3 regions of the Arthrobacter sp. V1I9 genome follow, and region 1 is predicted to be linked to each of the others. Evidence: riboswitches for the same ligand, from Rfam matches in the RefSeq annotation. Region 1 holds a riboswitch; each other region holds the start of a gene.
The links. Region 1 has a riboswitch for S-adenosylmethionine ahead of QFZ70_RS15175 (cobalamin-independent methionine synthase II family protein). Riboswitches for the same ligand answer to the same signal wherever they lie in the genome.
Positions count from the first base shown of each region.

Region 2: it holds a riboswitch for S-adenosylmethionine, as region 1 does, so the genes downstream of both, QFZ70_RS11740 (bifunctional o-acetylhomoserine/o-acetylserine sulfhydrylase) here and QFZ70_RS15175 (cobalamin-independent methionine synthase II family protein) in region 1, are expected to answer to the same signal.
Region 3: it holds a riboswitch for S-adenosylmethionine, as region 1 does, so the genes downstream of both, QFZ70_RS06285 (aminotransferase class V-fold PLP-dependent enzyme) here and QFZ70_RS15175 (cobalamin-independent methionine synthase II family protein) in region 1, are expected to answer to the same signal.

Region 1 covers NZ_JAUSYU010000001.1:3,262,779-3,267,577, reverse strand. The annotation lists gene QFZ70_RS15185 (DUF3151 domain-containing protein) at 1-335, shown strand, start outside; gene QFZ70_RS15180 (uracil-DNA glycosylase) at 475-1,107, opposite strand; gene QFZ70_RS15175 (cobalamin-independent methionine synthase II family protein) at 1,323-2,528, opposite strand; SAM riboswitch class I at 2,541-2,645, opposite strand; gene QFZ70_RS15170 (M14 family zinc carboxypeptidase) at 2,868-3,929, shown strand; gene QFZ70_RS15165 (adenylosuccinate synthase) at 4,192-4,799, shown strand, end outside.
Region 2 covers NZ_JAUSYU010000001.1:2,480,455-2,485,253, reverse strand. The annotation lists gene QFZ70_RS11750 (CPBP family intramembrane glutamic endopeptidase) at 1-467, shown strand, start outside; gene QFZ70_RS11745 (VOC family protein) at 716-1,354, opposite strand; SAM riboswitch class IV at 1,520-1,635, shown strand; gene QFZ70_RS11740 (bifunctional o-acetylhomoserine/o-acetylserine sulfhydrylase) at 1,679-3,004, shown strand; SAM riboswitch class IV at 3,100-3,215, shown strand; gene QFZ70_RS11735 (homoserine O-acetyltransferase) at 3,228-4,343, shown strand; gene QFZ70_RS11730 (MFS transporter) at 4,524-4,799, shown strand, end outside.
Region 3 covers NZ_JAUSYU010000001.1:1,331,714-1,336,512, reverse strand. The annotation lists gene aroA (3-phosphoshikimate 1-carboxyvinyltransferase) at 1-595, shown strand, start outside; gene QFZ70_RS06295 (ribosome small subunit-dependent GTPase A) at 579-1,694, shown strand; gene hisN (histidinol-phosphatase) at 1,743-2,555, shown strand; SAM riboswitch class IV at 2,713-2,826, shown strand; gene QFZ70_RS06285 (aminotransferase class V-fold PLP-dependent enzyme) at 2,862-4,301, shown strand; gene QFZ70_RS06280 (class I SAM-dependent methyltransferase) at 4,411-4,799, shown strand, end outside.

The sequences.
Region 1 (4,799 bases):
CCGGCAAGGAAGCCCTGGACCTGGTGGAGAAACACCCAACCTCCTCACTGCTGTGGGCTGTGCTCGCGGAAGAGGCCTGGGCCGAGGGGCGGACCATCGATTCCTACGCCTACTCCCGGGTGGGCTACCACCGCGGACTGGACTCGCTGCGCCGCAACGGCTGGCGGGGTGTGGGGCCCATTCCCTGGGAGCATGAGCCCAACCGCGGCTTCCTGCGGGCGCTGTATTCCCTCGGCCGCGCATCTGCCGCGATCGGCGAAGCGGAGGAGCCGGAGCGGATCGAAAAGTTCCTGAACGACTCAGACCCCGGGGCGAAAGCAGCTATCGAAGGCTGACCTGCGGGTTAAAGTTCGACGGCGGCCGGTCACCTTTTTCAAAAAGGTGACCGGCCGCCGTCGTTCTCTGGAGTTTTTGGACAGATACGACGACTTCAAACGCGTCGAAGTCCGGGTATTTGTCCAAAAATTCTGGGGGTCAGACTGCTTTCTGGAGCCCTGTCCGTGCCATGGCGTCGGCGTAGGCGACACGCATGTCCTCGAGGTACTCCTCCTGGCGCGCAGGCGAACCGGCGAAGGCGCGGCCGCTGAGGGAGCGCACCTTGTAAGTCTTCAGGCCGCGGCGCCACAGCAGCGGCACTTCGGTTTTGAGCAGCAGGTTGGCCAGTCGGTTGGCTTCAGTGCCGTGTGCCACGATAACCGAGGCGCGCGGAACCAGTGCCAGGAACTTGAGCAGCGGCTTGAGGCCGGCGGAGATCTGGTCCGGAGTGAACTTCCCGTTTGGCTCTCCGGCAACGTGCCAGGGGTGGACGTTCCAGGGCATCACGAACTCCGGACGCAGCCCCAGCTTCCACTGGATGCCAAGCATCCGGGTGGCAGCGTCGTGGTCCCCGGGGGTGATGAAACCGGACGGGTCGGCCTCGCCGATGTTGGAGTACAGGCTGATGATCCGGCACTCGTCGACGTCGTGCATGGGGTCCACGTAGGGCACTACAGTGCCGGGTTTTGCCTCCTGCAGGGAATCGCACAGTTCGTTCACGGCTGCAACATTGGGTTCGTAGCGGCGGCTCAGGAGCTGCTCATGGAAAGATTCGGGTGCCAGGGCTGTCATGTAGTGCTGGATCTCCTGCGGGGATTGGTGTTGCTGCCACCTCGGAAAATGGGCGCACGGTGGCGCACACATATCCGCGATGGTTGAAATGGGGTGGACCGATTCCTGGTCGGCCTTCACCAGTTTAGCAAGCCCCGCAAAACGAAACGCCGGTCCCGCGCACCCGATTCAAGCGGGGCACGGCACCGGCGGGTCCGGCGTTACGCTATTTCCGGCTACCAGAGCCGCTTGCTGGCCCGGCGTGCGCCCTCGCCCAGTGCTTCCAGCTTGGCGAACGCAATCTGGGGGTGGACCCTGCCGCCGAGGCCGCAGTCGGTAGAAGCGATGACGCTCTCGCGGCCCACCGCTTCTGCGAACCGGACAATCCGGTCGGCCACCAGGTCCGGATGCTCCACCACATTGGTGGCATGGGAAACGACGCCCGGGATGATGACCTTGCCCTCAGGAAGCTTGGTGTCCTCCCAGACCCGCCATTCGTGTTCGTGCCGCACGTTTGCAGCTTCAAAGGAGTAACCGCCGGCGTTGATCTGGAGCATGGTCTCCACCAGGTCCGCCAGCGGAAGGTCCGTGGTGTGCGGGCCGTGCCAGGAGCCCCAACAGAGGTGGAAGCGGACCTGCTCCTCGGGAAGGCCTCGGAGGGCGTAGTTCAGTGCCTCCACGCGGATCTGCGTGAACTTGAGGTAGTCCGCGACGTTGGGTTCGGGGCTGATCTGGTCCCAGTTCTCGGCGATGGAGGGATCATCGATCTGCAGGATCAGGCCGGCGTCGATGATGGCCTTGTACTCTTCGCGGAGCGCGTCGGCACAGGCGTAGATGTACTCCTCCTCCGTGGCGTAGTACTCGTTCGTGATGCGGGAGGCGCTGCCGGGGGAGAGCGCTGCAACAAAGCCGTCCGTGAGTCCGGTGGCCGCCAGCCCGGCCTTCAGGTTGGCGATGTCGGAGGCGACGGCGTCCTGGCCGGTATAGACGAGCGGGCCGGTGACCTTCGGGAACGGCTTGGGGCCACCCGTGAAGATGCCGCTGGTGGGATCGTTGTAGGCCTCGGAAAAGATGGTGCGGTCGCGGCGGTGGATGAAGCCGGTCAGCTGGACGTGGCCCGGGGTGGATTCCTTCGGTTCGACCGCCCACTTGGCGTCATTGTCCAGCTCCAGGCCGCCCATCCGGGCAAAGGAGTAGGACCACCAGGCGCCGTAGTCCACGGACGCGGACATGGCGTGCCCGTACTCGCCGTCGTTCGGGATATCGACGCCCAGGCTTTGCTGGCGCTGGACCAGGTCCACTACGGACGCGGTGAGGAGTTCGTTGTAGCCCTCGACGTCGGCAGGGTTTTCCTCGCGTGCGGCATTGGCGGCGATCAGCTCAACGGTGCGGGGCAAGGAACCTGCGTGGGTGACGCGGATATGGTCTGTGTTCAAGGTCATGCTGAAATTTCCTTTCCATCGGTCCTGGCAGTAGCACCTTCACAGGCAGGACGTCCCTGCACTTGGGGGTTGCTGCGGCGTCAGCGATCCAGGTCTCTCGGCCGCTCCGGATGGTTCACTCTCACCTAAATCCAGATGGCTCCCCGGGAGCAAATCCGCTTCGGTTTGTTTCGCAACAGGCAGGGCGCCGAAGCCACGCTTTCGAAACGTAATAACTGCATGTGTATTCCTGTTATATCCATTGACAGCTTTCGCTGAGGTTGGTTGGCTTTTGTCACAGCCCGCGATGGGGGACATGGCGGGCTGGCACACCTATGCACTCGAAAGAGGTACCGCACCGTGAAAAAAACCCTGGCAACCTTCAGGACCCTGGCAGTTACCGGAGCCCTGGCCCTGGCCGTAGTGGCAGCGCCCGCCCCTGCCATCGCTGTGGGCGAAGGCCCCAACTATGACGGCAACGGCCAGATCACCACATCCAAGCTGGCCTCCTATGACCAGATGGTTTCCTTCCTCAAGGACCAGGACACCAAGCAGCCGGCCATGGAGCTGGAGGTTATCGGGCAGACCGTGAAAGGCCGGGACATCCACCTGGTCAAGTACATCTCGGATCCGGCCAAGCCCACCATCCTGTACCTGACCCAGCAGCACGGCAACGAACAGCTCACCACCGAAGGTGCGCTGGAATTCGTCAAGCACCTGGGCACCGGAAAGTCCGGGAATGTCCTGGACGGCGTGAACATCCTGATTGTGCCCATGCTCAACGCAGACGGTGCCATGGGGGACGTGAACTTCCCGCTGGACGACTACCTGGCCAAGGGCGACCGCAATATGACCCGGTACAACGCCGAAGAGGTGGACCTTAACCGGGACCATGTGGCCAAGATCCAGCCGGAAACCCAGGCGCTGCACAACAACGTGATGCGCAAGTACAAGATCGACTACATGATCGACCTGCACCACCAGGGCACCCGCAGCCAGCGTGACGGCGAACTTGTGTCCGGGTCCATCCTGTACCCCACCACCCCCAACGCCAATCCCGCCGTTGTTGAAAAGTCCAAGCAGTTGGGCGCCGTTGTTTTCAACAGCGTCGACTCCACAGGCTGGGGCCACCTCGGCAAGTATGTGGGGGGCAGCGCCGAAACCATCAGCCGCAACGGCATCGCCGTCGAGTACGGCATCTCGACGTTGCTGTTTGAAATGCGCGGCATGTCCGACCACTACCTGGATGGCTACGCCCTGGGGCTCCGAAGCAACGGCTACCTGATCAAGCAGACGGTCACTACCCTGACCGCCACCGCCGCTGCCATCGCTGACGGATCAATTGCCGACGCCGACACCTCCTTCTGGGACAACCTGGCCACCCAGACCTCCCGCCCGGCCGGGGAAACCGACGACGAATAGCATCCGCTGACAGCCCGCCGCGGTCCTTCACCCGTGCAGGGTCCTTTACCCTGCAAGAAGGGCCGCGGCGGCCCAACGAGTGGACAAAGTAGCTGATCGGCTAAACTTGGGTGGTAAGAGCCCCGGAACTCTTGCGTCGCTGTGCTGCCCCGCAGACCAGCGAAGGCCGGTCCATTCGGGGCATTCTGATGAACGGCGTTGCGCCAGGCCTGCCACATCGTGGCGGAGGCCCGGGCAGCCCGAACGAATGGGGGAGGATCCCATGCCAGCAATTGTGATCGTAGGAGCCCAATGGGGCGACGAAGGAAAAGGCAAGGCGACCGACCTGCTGGGCGGCCGTGTTGACTACGTCGTCAAGCCCAACGGCGGCAACAACGCCGGGCACACCGTCGTCGTAGGCGGTGAAAAATACGAACTCAAGCTGCTTCCGGCAGGCATCCTCAGCCCCAATGCGGTACCTATCATCGGCAACGGCTGCGTGGTCAACCTCGAGGCACTCTTCCAGGAGATCGAAGGCCTTCAGGCCCGCGGCGCCGACACCTCAAAGCTTCGCGTCTCAGCGAATGCCCACCTTGTCGCTCCGTACCACCAGGTGCTGGACAAGGTGACAGAGCGTTTCCTCGGCAGCCGCGCCATCGGAACCACCGGGCGCGGCATCGGCCCTGCGTACATGGATAAGGTGGCCCGCCTGGGCATCCGGGTCCAGGACGTCTTTGACGAGTCAATCCTCCGCCAGAAGGTGGAAGGTTCGCTGCGGCAGAAGAATGAACTCCTGGTCAAGGTCTACAACCGCCGCGGCGTGCTGGTGGACGAGATCGTGGAGTACTTCCTGTCCTTTGCCGAACGGCTCCGCCCCCTGGTCATCGACAG
Region 2 (4,799 bases), 780 kb from region 1:
ACTTTGAGCGCCCGGGCCGGGACCTGTTCCAGGGGCTGGGGCTGGCTGCGCTGATCGGCATCCCGTCCCTCGGCCTGTATGCCGCAGGGAGGGCGCTGGGAATCACCACGGCGATTATTCCCAGTGCGCTGGACGCCTATTGGTGGACCGTGCCGGTGCTGGTCCTGTCCGCCATGCGCCATGCCGTGGTCGAAGAAGTCATCGTGGTGGGATACCTGCTGGACCGGTTCGCAAAGTTCGGCTGGAGCGTGCCGCTGTCCATCATGGTGAGTTCCCTGCTGCGCGGCAGCTACCACCTCTACCAGGGCTTCGGGCCCTTCATCGGCAATGTGGTGATGGGTGTCGTCTTCGCCTGGCTGTATACCCGGACGCGCCGGGTAATGCCCCTGGTGATCGCTCACGCCCTGCTGGATATCGTGGCATTCGTTGGGTTCAGCCTCTTTGGCAAGGCCGTAGGACTGGGCTAGGAGACGGCAAGACAACGCCAGGCAGTGTCCGCGTACGTCACGGCGGCCCATAAACCCATCATGACAAGGGGGTCTGGCATTCCAGCGGGGGCTGGTGTGCAACTGGTGCTTCACAAGAAATGGATTCGGCCGCCATCAGCGGGTGACGCCGTTGTCACCTGCTGATGGCGGCCGAAGCTTAGGAGGGCAGTCTGCAGCACCTACCCATGCCGAGGCCCGGGCAAAGCTGCCCGGGCCCAGGGAGAGGATTAGATCGTCACAGCTCCGTTGGAGGTCTCGAACGTCACCGAAAGGATTCCGGGGGTCCCGTGCGGTGCCACCCACTCCACGGCTACGTCTTCGAGCGGCTTCTCCACCGGCTCACCCAGCCATTCAGTAACGCGGGCAGCGGAACCGGCGATAGTCAGGCAGCTCATCTTGACGTTGCTGTCGTACGCGTTGGACGGGTGCAGGGACGGGTCGCCCTCCCACTTGAGCATGTAGGGAACCTGCGGGTCGGCGATCAAACCGAGGATGCCGATTTGCTTCCAGACCAGTTCGCGGCCGTCAGGAAACTTGCGGTTGCCGTTGACCGAGGACCGCCCGAGCCGTTCTTCGAAGGGGGCCAGGTCGTCAACCTCGACGCACCAGCCCATCCAGCCGCCGCCGGCTGCAGACCGTGCACGCACTGCCTGCCCGAAGGGAGCCTTGTCCGAAGCGGGGTGGTCCAGGACCTCCACCACTTCGAGGTACTTGTGTCCCGCTAGCGGGATGATCATATTCCGGGTTCCGAACCGCGGGTGTACCCCGCCCTTCACTGCCTCAACGCCGAGGGCAGAGGAAATACGTTCGGTGGTGGCAGCCAGGCCATCGTGTTCACAGGCGTAAGAGACGTGATCCATGCGCATGGCAACATCTTGGCACTTTGTGATCGGGCTCTCAGCTAAGGGTAGCCTTACTGGGATTTCGTCTTGTGTACCGTCATTAAGCCCCCGCCGGGCCGAGGAAATCTTCCTGACTATGTTCGTCACAATCCTGTCCGGCAATCAACGCATGTTCCTACACTGAGCTCAGGTCATGAGCGCCAGTGACAAGCCCCGGCTCGCTGGCCGGCAACCCTCCATCCGCGGTGGGGTGCCCCGGGTGAGGACCTGGCTGTCCGGCACCGGCCGGATGGCAAGCGCGGCCCGCGGTGCTTCCAGCATGCCGGGCCCATGTCAAAGGAGCCTTAGTTGTCCAACGGATGGTCTTTCGAAACCCGCCAGATCCACGCCGGCCAGGAGCCGGATGGCGCCACGGGCGCCCGTGCACTTCCCATTTACCAGACCACGTCCTTCGTGTTCCCCACTGCTGAAAGCGCCGCCAACCGCTTTGCCCTGGCCGAACTGGCCCCCATTTACACCAGGATCGGGAACCCCACCCAGGAGGCCGTGGAGCAGCGGATTGCCAGCCTTGAAGGCGGACTGGGGGCGCTGCTGCTCAGCTCCGGACAGGCTGCTGAGACTTTCGCCGTCCTGAACATCGCCGAGGCGGGGGACCACATCGTGGCCAGCCCCAGCCTCTACGGCGGCACCTACAACCTCTTCGCCCACACCCTGAAGAAGTTCGGCATATCAGTCACCTTCGTGGCGGACCCGGACAACCTGGAACAGTGGCGCGCAGCAGTGCAGCCCAATACCAAGCTCTTCTTCGGCGAGGTGGTATCCAACCCGCGGCAGGACGTCCTGGATATCGAAGGGGTGTCCCACGTCGCGCACGAGGCCGGCGTGCCCCTGATCGTGGACAACACCCTGTCCACCCCGTACCTGATCCGGCCGCTGGAATGGGGCGCGGACATCGTGGTGCACTCGGCCACCAAGTACTTGGGCGGCCATGGTTCAGCCATCGCCGGCGTGATCGTGGATTCCGGAAAGTTTGACTTCGGCAAGGACCCCGCAAAGTTTCCCGGCTTCAACACCCCGGACCCCACCTACAACGGACTCGTCTACGCCCGGGACCTCGGTGCCGAAGGCGCCCTGGGCGCCAATCTCTCGTACATCCTGAAGGCCCGGGTGCAGCTGCTGCGAGACCTTGGCTCGGCAGTGTCGCCCTTCAACGCCTTCCTGATCGCCCAGGGTCTGGAGACGCTGAGCCTTCGGGTGGAGCGGCATGTGGCCAACGCCCTGGACGTGGCTCAGTGGCTGGAGTCGCGTGACGACGTCGAATCGGTCGCCTATGCCGGGCTGCCCTCCAGCCCCTGGTACGAGCGGGGCCGGAAGTACGGCCCCAAGGGGACCGGCGCCATCGTCTCGTTCAACCTCGCCGGGGGCGCGGAGGCAGGCAAGCGCTTCGTGGACGCCCTGGAACTGCACTCCCACGTGGCAAACATCGGTGACGTCCGTTCGCTGGTGATCCATCCGGCGTCGACCACTCACAGCCAGCTCTCGCCGGAGCAGCAGGTGGTGGCCGGCGTGACCCCGGGCCTGGTGCGGCTTTCGGTGGGGATCGAGCATATCGATGACATCCTGGCAGATCTCGAAGCCGGTTTCCGGGCGGCCAAGGACGCAACCGGCGCCTAGAGATACCCAGGGCACCCAACGCGGCACAAGCCGGGGAAGTCACAACCAGTCACACTCTTGGCGGCAGGCAGGGGCTGTTTCGTACACTCGAACCAGGTCATGAGTGCCAGTGACAGCCCCGGCTTGCTGGCCGGCAACCCTCCTTCCGCGGCGGGGTGCCCCGGGTGAAGACCTGGCCTGCCGGTCATTCGACGGCGGGCAAGCGCGTAGAAGAGGTCTTGCCATGACGGTTACCGTCACCCGTACAACTGTCCCTGAACATGGGATTGTCCGTTATGCCTCCATCGGGGGACTGGAGTTGGAAGCCGGCGGATACCTTCCGGACGTCACTCTGGCCTATGAAACCTGGGGCACCCTGAACGCGGACGGCAGCAACGCCGTTCTGATCGAACACGCGTTGACAGGCAGCACCCACGTGACCCGGGGCGACACCGAGGAGCCCGGCTGGTGGGAACAGCTCGCGGGGCCTGGTGCGCCGGTAGATACAAACCGTTTTTTCGTGGTGTCGATCAATATCGTGGGCGGCTGCTACGGGTCCACCGGGCCGTCGTCGTCCGCGCCGGACGGAAAGCCTTGGGGTTCACGTTTTCCATTGGTCACCCTGCGGGACAGCACCCTGGCCGAGGCCCGGCTGGCCGACCAGCTCGGGATCGGGAGCTGGTTTGCCGTGCTGGGCGGTTCCATGGGCGGCGCCCGTGCGCTCGAATGGGCGGTCACGTTTCCGGAACGTGTGCAGCGCTGCGCAGTGATCTCCGTGGGCGCCGCGAGTACCGCCGAGCAGATCGCTTTCGCCCAGGCGCAGACACTCGCCATCCGGCAGGACGCCAACTTCAACGGCGGTGACTATTACAACGGACCCGCCCCCGAGCAGGGCCTCGCCCTGGCCCGGCGCATCGCCCACATCACGTACCGCTCCCCGCGGGAACTGGACGGACGCTTCGGCCGTGAGCCGCAGGCCCCCGAATCGCCGCTCCAGGGGCAACAGCTGGCTGCCCGCGGGCGGTACCAGGTGGAGAGCTACCTGGACCACCAGGGCACCAAGCTGGTCCAGCGGTTCGATGCGAACAGCTACATCGCGATCACCGAGGCGCTGATGAGCCACGACATTTGCCGGGGACGGGGGTCGCTCGCCCAGACCCTGTCCTGTGCCAGTGCGCGCTTCTTTGTGGCCGCCGTGGACTCGGACCGGCTCTACTTTCCGTCCCAGTCACGGGAGCTGGCGCGGGCGCTTCCCGGCGAGGTGGACGTCCACCTGATCGAGGCGCCCATCGGGCACGATGGCTTCCTGACCGAGATCGGCCAGCTGGGGAACCAGCTGCGGGAGCACCTTTCGGTATAAGTCCAGGCCTAAACGCCAGAGAATGTGCATTAATGCAGATGCGCTCTGCATCATTCGGCGTTGAGCTACGCCTTCCGGCAGACCATACTCGTTGGGACCCGGCAGTTCGTGACCAAAACCACACGCACCCGCCATAGCCTGTCCCAGTGGTGTCGATGACGACGCCGAAGGAGTTCACACATGAGTACGGAAAGCTCGGCCGCCCGGCGGCCAGAGGAAACCGACGTCAAGGCCTCAGGCCTGAGGAAAGTCGTCACGGCCTCCATGGCCGGCACCGTCGTTGAGTGGTATGAGTTTTTCCTCTATGCCTCCGCCGCCACCCTGGTGTTCGGCAAAATGTTCTTCCCCAATTCAGGGACCGAACTGGATGGCATCATCGCCGCCTTCGTCACCTATGCCGTAGGCTTCGTGGCCCGGCCGATCGGCGGCATCGTCTTCGGCCACTTCGGTGACAAG
Region 3 (4,799 bases), 1.9 Mb from region 1:
CAACGCCGGACCGTTCCTTGCGGCTGCCCTGGCGTCCGGCGGAACGGTCCGGATTCCGGGCTGGCCGGAGCAGACGCAGCAGGTGGGAGACCTGTGGCGGACCATTCTTGCCGAGATGGGCGCTGAGGTCACTCTCCGTGATGGTGTCCTGACCGTTACGGGCGGACCCGAAATCAAGGGCGCCGACTTCGCGGACACCAGCGAGCTTGCCCCCACCGTCGCCGCGCTGTGTGCCCTGGCCAGCGGGCCCTCACGGCTCAGCGGCATCGCACACCTGCGCGGCCACGAGACTGACAGGCTGGCTGCACTGGTCACCGAGATCAACCGCCTCGGCGGGGATGCCGAGGAGACCAGCGACGGCCTGGTGATCCGGCCCGCCAAGCTGCACGCCGGCGTCGTCCGCAGTTACGCCGACCACCGCATGGCGACGGCAGGAGCCATCCTTGGCCTGGCCGTGGACGGGGTGCAGGTGGAGGACATTGCCACCACCGCGAAAACCATGCCGGACTTCCCCCGGCTGTGGGAAGACATGCTGGCCCAGGCCGGTCCCGCGGATGCCGGCGCGGAAGGTTCCACCGGTGGCGCGCAGCACTGATTCCTGGGACGAATCGGATGTCCGCATCCGGCCCAGCAAAAAGGGCTCCCGCCCGCGCACCAAGGACCGGCCAAGCCACGACGACGCTGTGACCGGACGCATCATCACCGTCGACCGCGGCAGGTACACGGCGGTGGTGGGTGAGGACTCCGGCAACGAACGCGTGGTCATTGCCGCGAGGGCACGCGAACTGCGCCGCAACCCTGTAGTGGCCGGAGATTTCGTCTCCCTGGTAGGCGATGTCTCAGGCGAACCGGACACCCTCGCCCGGCTGGTCAAGATCCAGGACCGCCGGACCCTGCTGCGCCGCAGCGCTGACGACACGGATCCGGTGGAGCGGGCTGTGGTTGCCAACGCAGACCAGCTGGTGATCGTGGTGGCCGCCGCCAACCCCGAACCACGCACGGGTTTCATCGACCGCGCCCTGGTGGCAGCGTACGACGCCGGGATCGAGCCGATCCTGCTGGTCACCAAGGCGGACGTCAAGGATCCGGCGGAGCTGCTGTCCAACTACACACACCTCGACTTCCCCGTGATCATCAGCCGGACAGCCGATTCCAGCGCTTCCGGCATCGACGCCCGCTCTGACGACGGCCTGTCCGCCCGCCTCGACAGCAATGCCGTGGCCGAGCTCCGGGGGTACCTGGATGAAAAAGTGACTGTCATGCTGGGGCATTCAGGCGTAGGCAAGTCGACGATGGTGAATGCGCTGACCGGGGCTGAACGGGCCACCGGCGGCGTCAATGCCGTGACAGGGCGCGGGCGCCACACGTCGTCGTCGGCGCTGGCGCTAAGGCTGGCGGACGCTCCTGTGGGCAGCTGGATTATCGATACCCCGGGTATCCGCTCCTTCGGCCTGGCTCACGTGGATCCTGACCGGATCCTGCGCTCCTTCCCGGACCTCTCCCCCGGCATCGATGACTGCGAACGCGGCTGCAAGCACACAGCCACCGCCGTGAACTGTGGGCTGGACGCGTGGGTGGGCGGTGGCCATGCGGGTGCCACCGGGGAAGCGCGGCTGGCCTCGCTGCGCCGCCTGTTGGGCACTGACCCGCGCCTGGATGCGCAGGAGACAAAGGAGCTGGGCAGCGTCAACTGACGGTGCCGATCTCCCAGCAGATCAGCGCGCAGGCGGTAGTTTGGAACCATGATCCAACCTGCTTCAAGCTACAACGATGACCTGCGCCTGGCCCACGTCCTGGCAGATTCCGTGGATGACCAGACCATGAGCCGCTTCAAGGCCCAGGACCTCCAGGTGGAGACCAAGCCTGACCTCACGCCGGTCACCGACGCGGACAAGGCCGCAGAAGAAGCCATCCGCGGCCAGTTGTCCCGTTCCCGTCCGCGTGATGCCGTACTCGGGGAAGAGTTCGGCAGCACCGGCCACGGGTCCCGCCGCTGGATCATCGACCCCATTGACGGCACCAAGAATTTCGTCCGCGGCGTCCCCGTCTGGGCCACCCTGATTGCCCTGGTGGATGAGGGCGAGCCCGTTGTTGGGGTGGTGAGCGCACCCGCCCTGGGCAAGCGCTGGTGGGCGGCCAAGGGCATGGGAGCCTACATGGGCCGGTCGCTGGCTGCAGCCACCCGGCTCCGTGTCTCCAACGTCGCCAGCCTGTCCGACGCTTCGCTGTCCTACTCCAGCCTGGGCGGCTGGAAGGAACGCGGCAACCTGGACAACTTCCTGGGCCTCACCGAGGACGTGTGGCGGACCCGGGCTTACGGCGATTTCTGGTCCTACTGCATGGTGGCGGAAGGCTCCGTGGACATTGCCTGCGAACCTGAACTCAACCTTTACGACATGGCGGCACTGGTGCCGATTGTGGTGGAAGCGGGCGGCCGCTTCACCTCACTGGAAGGCGAGGACGGGCCGTTCGGCGGCAACGCGCTGGCCACTAATTCCATCCTGCACTCCGAGGTGCTCCGCCGGTTGAACCCGGACCTGGACGACCTTCTCTAACACCTTCATCGAAGAATCGGCGACGGGCACCTCCCAAAGGAGGCGCCCGCCGTCGTTTATTCGGCCAAAGCAGCACTTATCGGCAGGTGCGTAACAAAGCGCTTAACATTCGAGCTGGCTTCAAACCTTCCTGCCCCATGTCCTACTCTCTTAAGCAGGTCACGAGTGCCAGCGCGAAACCCCGGTTTGCTGGCCGGCAACCCTCCAACCGCGGTGGGGTGCCCCGGGTGACGACCAGGCCGGTCCGGAACGGATGCGGCAAGCGCGGATTCCCGGTACAGGGAGTCCTTTCGAAGTGAGGTCTCTGTGACTACTGCCACCGTCTCCCCCAACGCCGCCGCCCAGCCTGAAACAGTCCAGCCTGACGGCGCTGCCCCCTTTGATGCCCGCCGCGCCGTCGCCGGCCGGCCGCTTGCGGCTGTCACCGGCGCTGAAATCCAGGCACCGCTGATCTCCGGCGGCCACGTCCGGTATGCGAACCTCGACTACGGCGCCTCCGCTCCCGCCCTCTCCCTGGTCTCGGCCTACCTCAACGAGATCCTGCCGTTCTACGCAAGCGTCCACCGCGGGGCCGGCTATGCGTCCCAGATCAGCACGTCCGTCTACGAGAATGCCCGGAACATCGTCCGGGAGTTCGTGGGCGGCCGCCCGGACGATTCCGTGATCTTCACCCGGAACACCACTGACTCCCTCAACCTGCTGGCAGGCTGCCTGCCAGCAACGGACGGACGGCCCGACGGGGACGTCCTGTACCTGGACATTGAACACCACGCGAACCTGCTGCCGTGGCAGGGCGTCCCCCACCGCAGCATCGTTGCCGCCGACACCATCCCCGGCACCATCGAGTCCGTGCGCGCCGAACTGGAACAGGGAGGCGTGAGCCTGCTGGCCGTCACCGGCGCCTCCAACGTCACCGGCGAGATCCTGCCCATCCGGGCCCTGGCCACGCTCGCTCACGAACACGGCGCACGCATTGTGGTGGACGCAGCCCAGCTGGCGCCGCACCGCCGTGTCAACATCGCCGCGGATGGCGTGGACTACCTCGCTTTCTCGGGCCACAAGCTGTACGCACCGTTCGGCGCCGGTGTGCTGGTGGGCCGCCCGGACTGGCTCGACGCCGGAACGCCCCATCTCGCCGGTGGCGGCGCCGTCAAGGAAGCAAGGCTCGACGGCGTCAGCTGGGCCACCGGCCCGGCCCGCCACGAGGGCGGATCCCCCAATGTCCTGGGCGCAGCCACCCTGGCACGCGCCACGCAGGTGATCGCCGGGCTGGACCTGGACCGGTGGCATGCCCATGAGTCGGGCATCCGTTCCTTCCTGGTGGAGGGCCTGCAGAAGATCGACGGGGTGACCGTCCACCAGATCTTCAAGGACACCAACCCGGATACGGACACCATCGGCGTGGTCAACTTCTCCGTGGAAGGCTATGACGCCGGACTGGTAGCCGCGTACCTGTCCGCCGAGCACGGCGTTGGCCTGCGGGACGGCCGTTTCTGCGCGCACCCGCTGCTGAAGCGGCTCGGGCTCCCATCCGGTTCCCTCCGTGCCAGCTTTGGAGTCGGTTCGCGCCTTGAGGACGCAGAACGGCTTCTTACGGGCATCGAGTCGCTGCGCCGCAACGGCCTGGGGTGGGACTATGTGGTGGACGCAGGACGCTGGGTTCCCGCCAATGACACCCGGACCTATCCGCACTGGGCACCCAACACGCCGGGAACTGCCGGGGCTGCCCCCTGCATCGACGACTGATTGCTGCCGACGCCGTCCTGCCTTGCTGACACTGCCTGCTTTCCTGCCTCTAGGGCGTGTGCGGTAGATTCGAAGGATACCCAAGGGCATCAGACAAAGGAGGCCACACGTGGTACGGGGTGGCCCCAAACTTGATCACGGACGGCGCCGGGAGCTCGGCCAGAGCTTCCAGGACGGCGGCCGGCACTACCAGCAGGTCCGTCCGGGCTATCCGGACGAAGCAGCTCAATGGCTGGTGCCCCCGGGCGCCCATGATGCGCTCGACGCCGGTGCCGGCACCGGTAAGTTCACCGAACTGCTGCTGGACAGGGGCATGTCGGTCACCGCTCTCGATCCCTCTGCGGACATGCTCGAACAGTTACGGGCGCACTATCCCGCTGCCACGGCGATCCAAGCTACCGCGGAGGCGACCGGCCTGCCCGCGGGGGCCTTCGACGTCGTCAGCGTGGCCCAGGCCTGGCACTGGTGCGACGCCCTCGCGGCGAGCACCGAACTTGC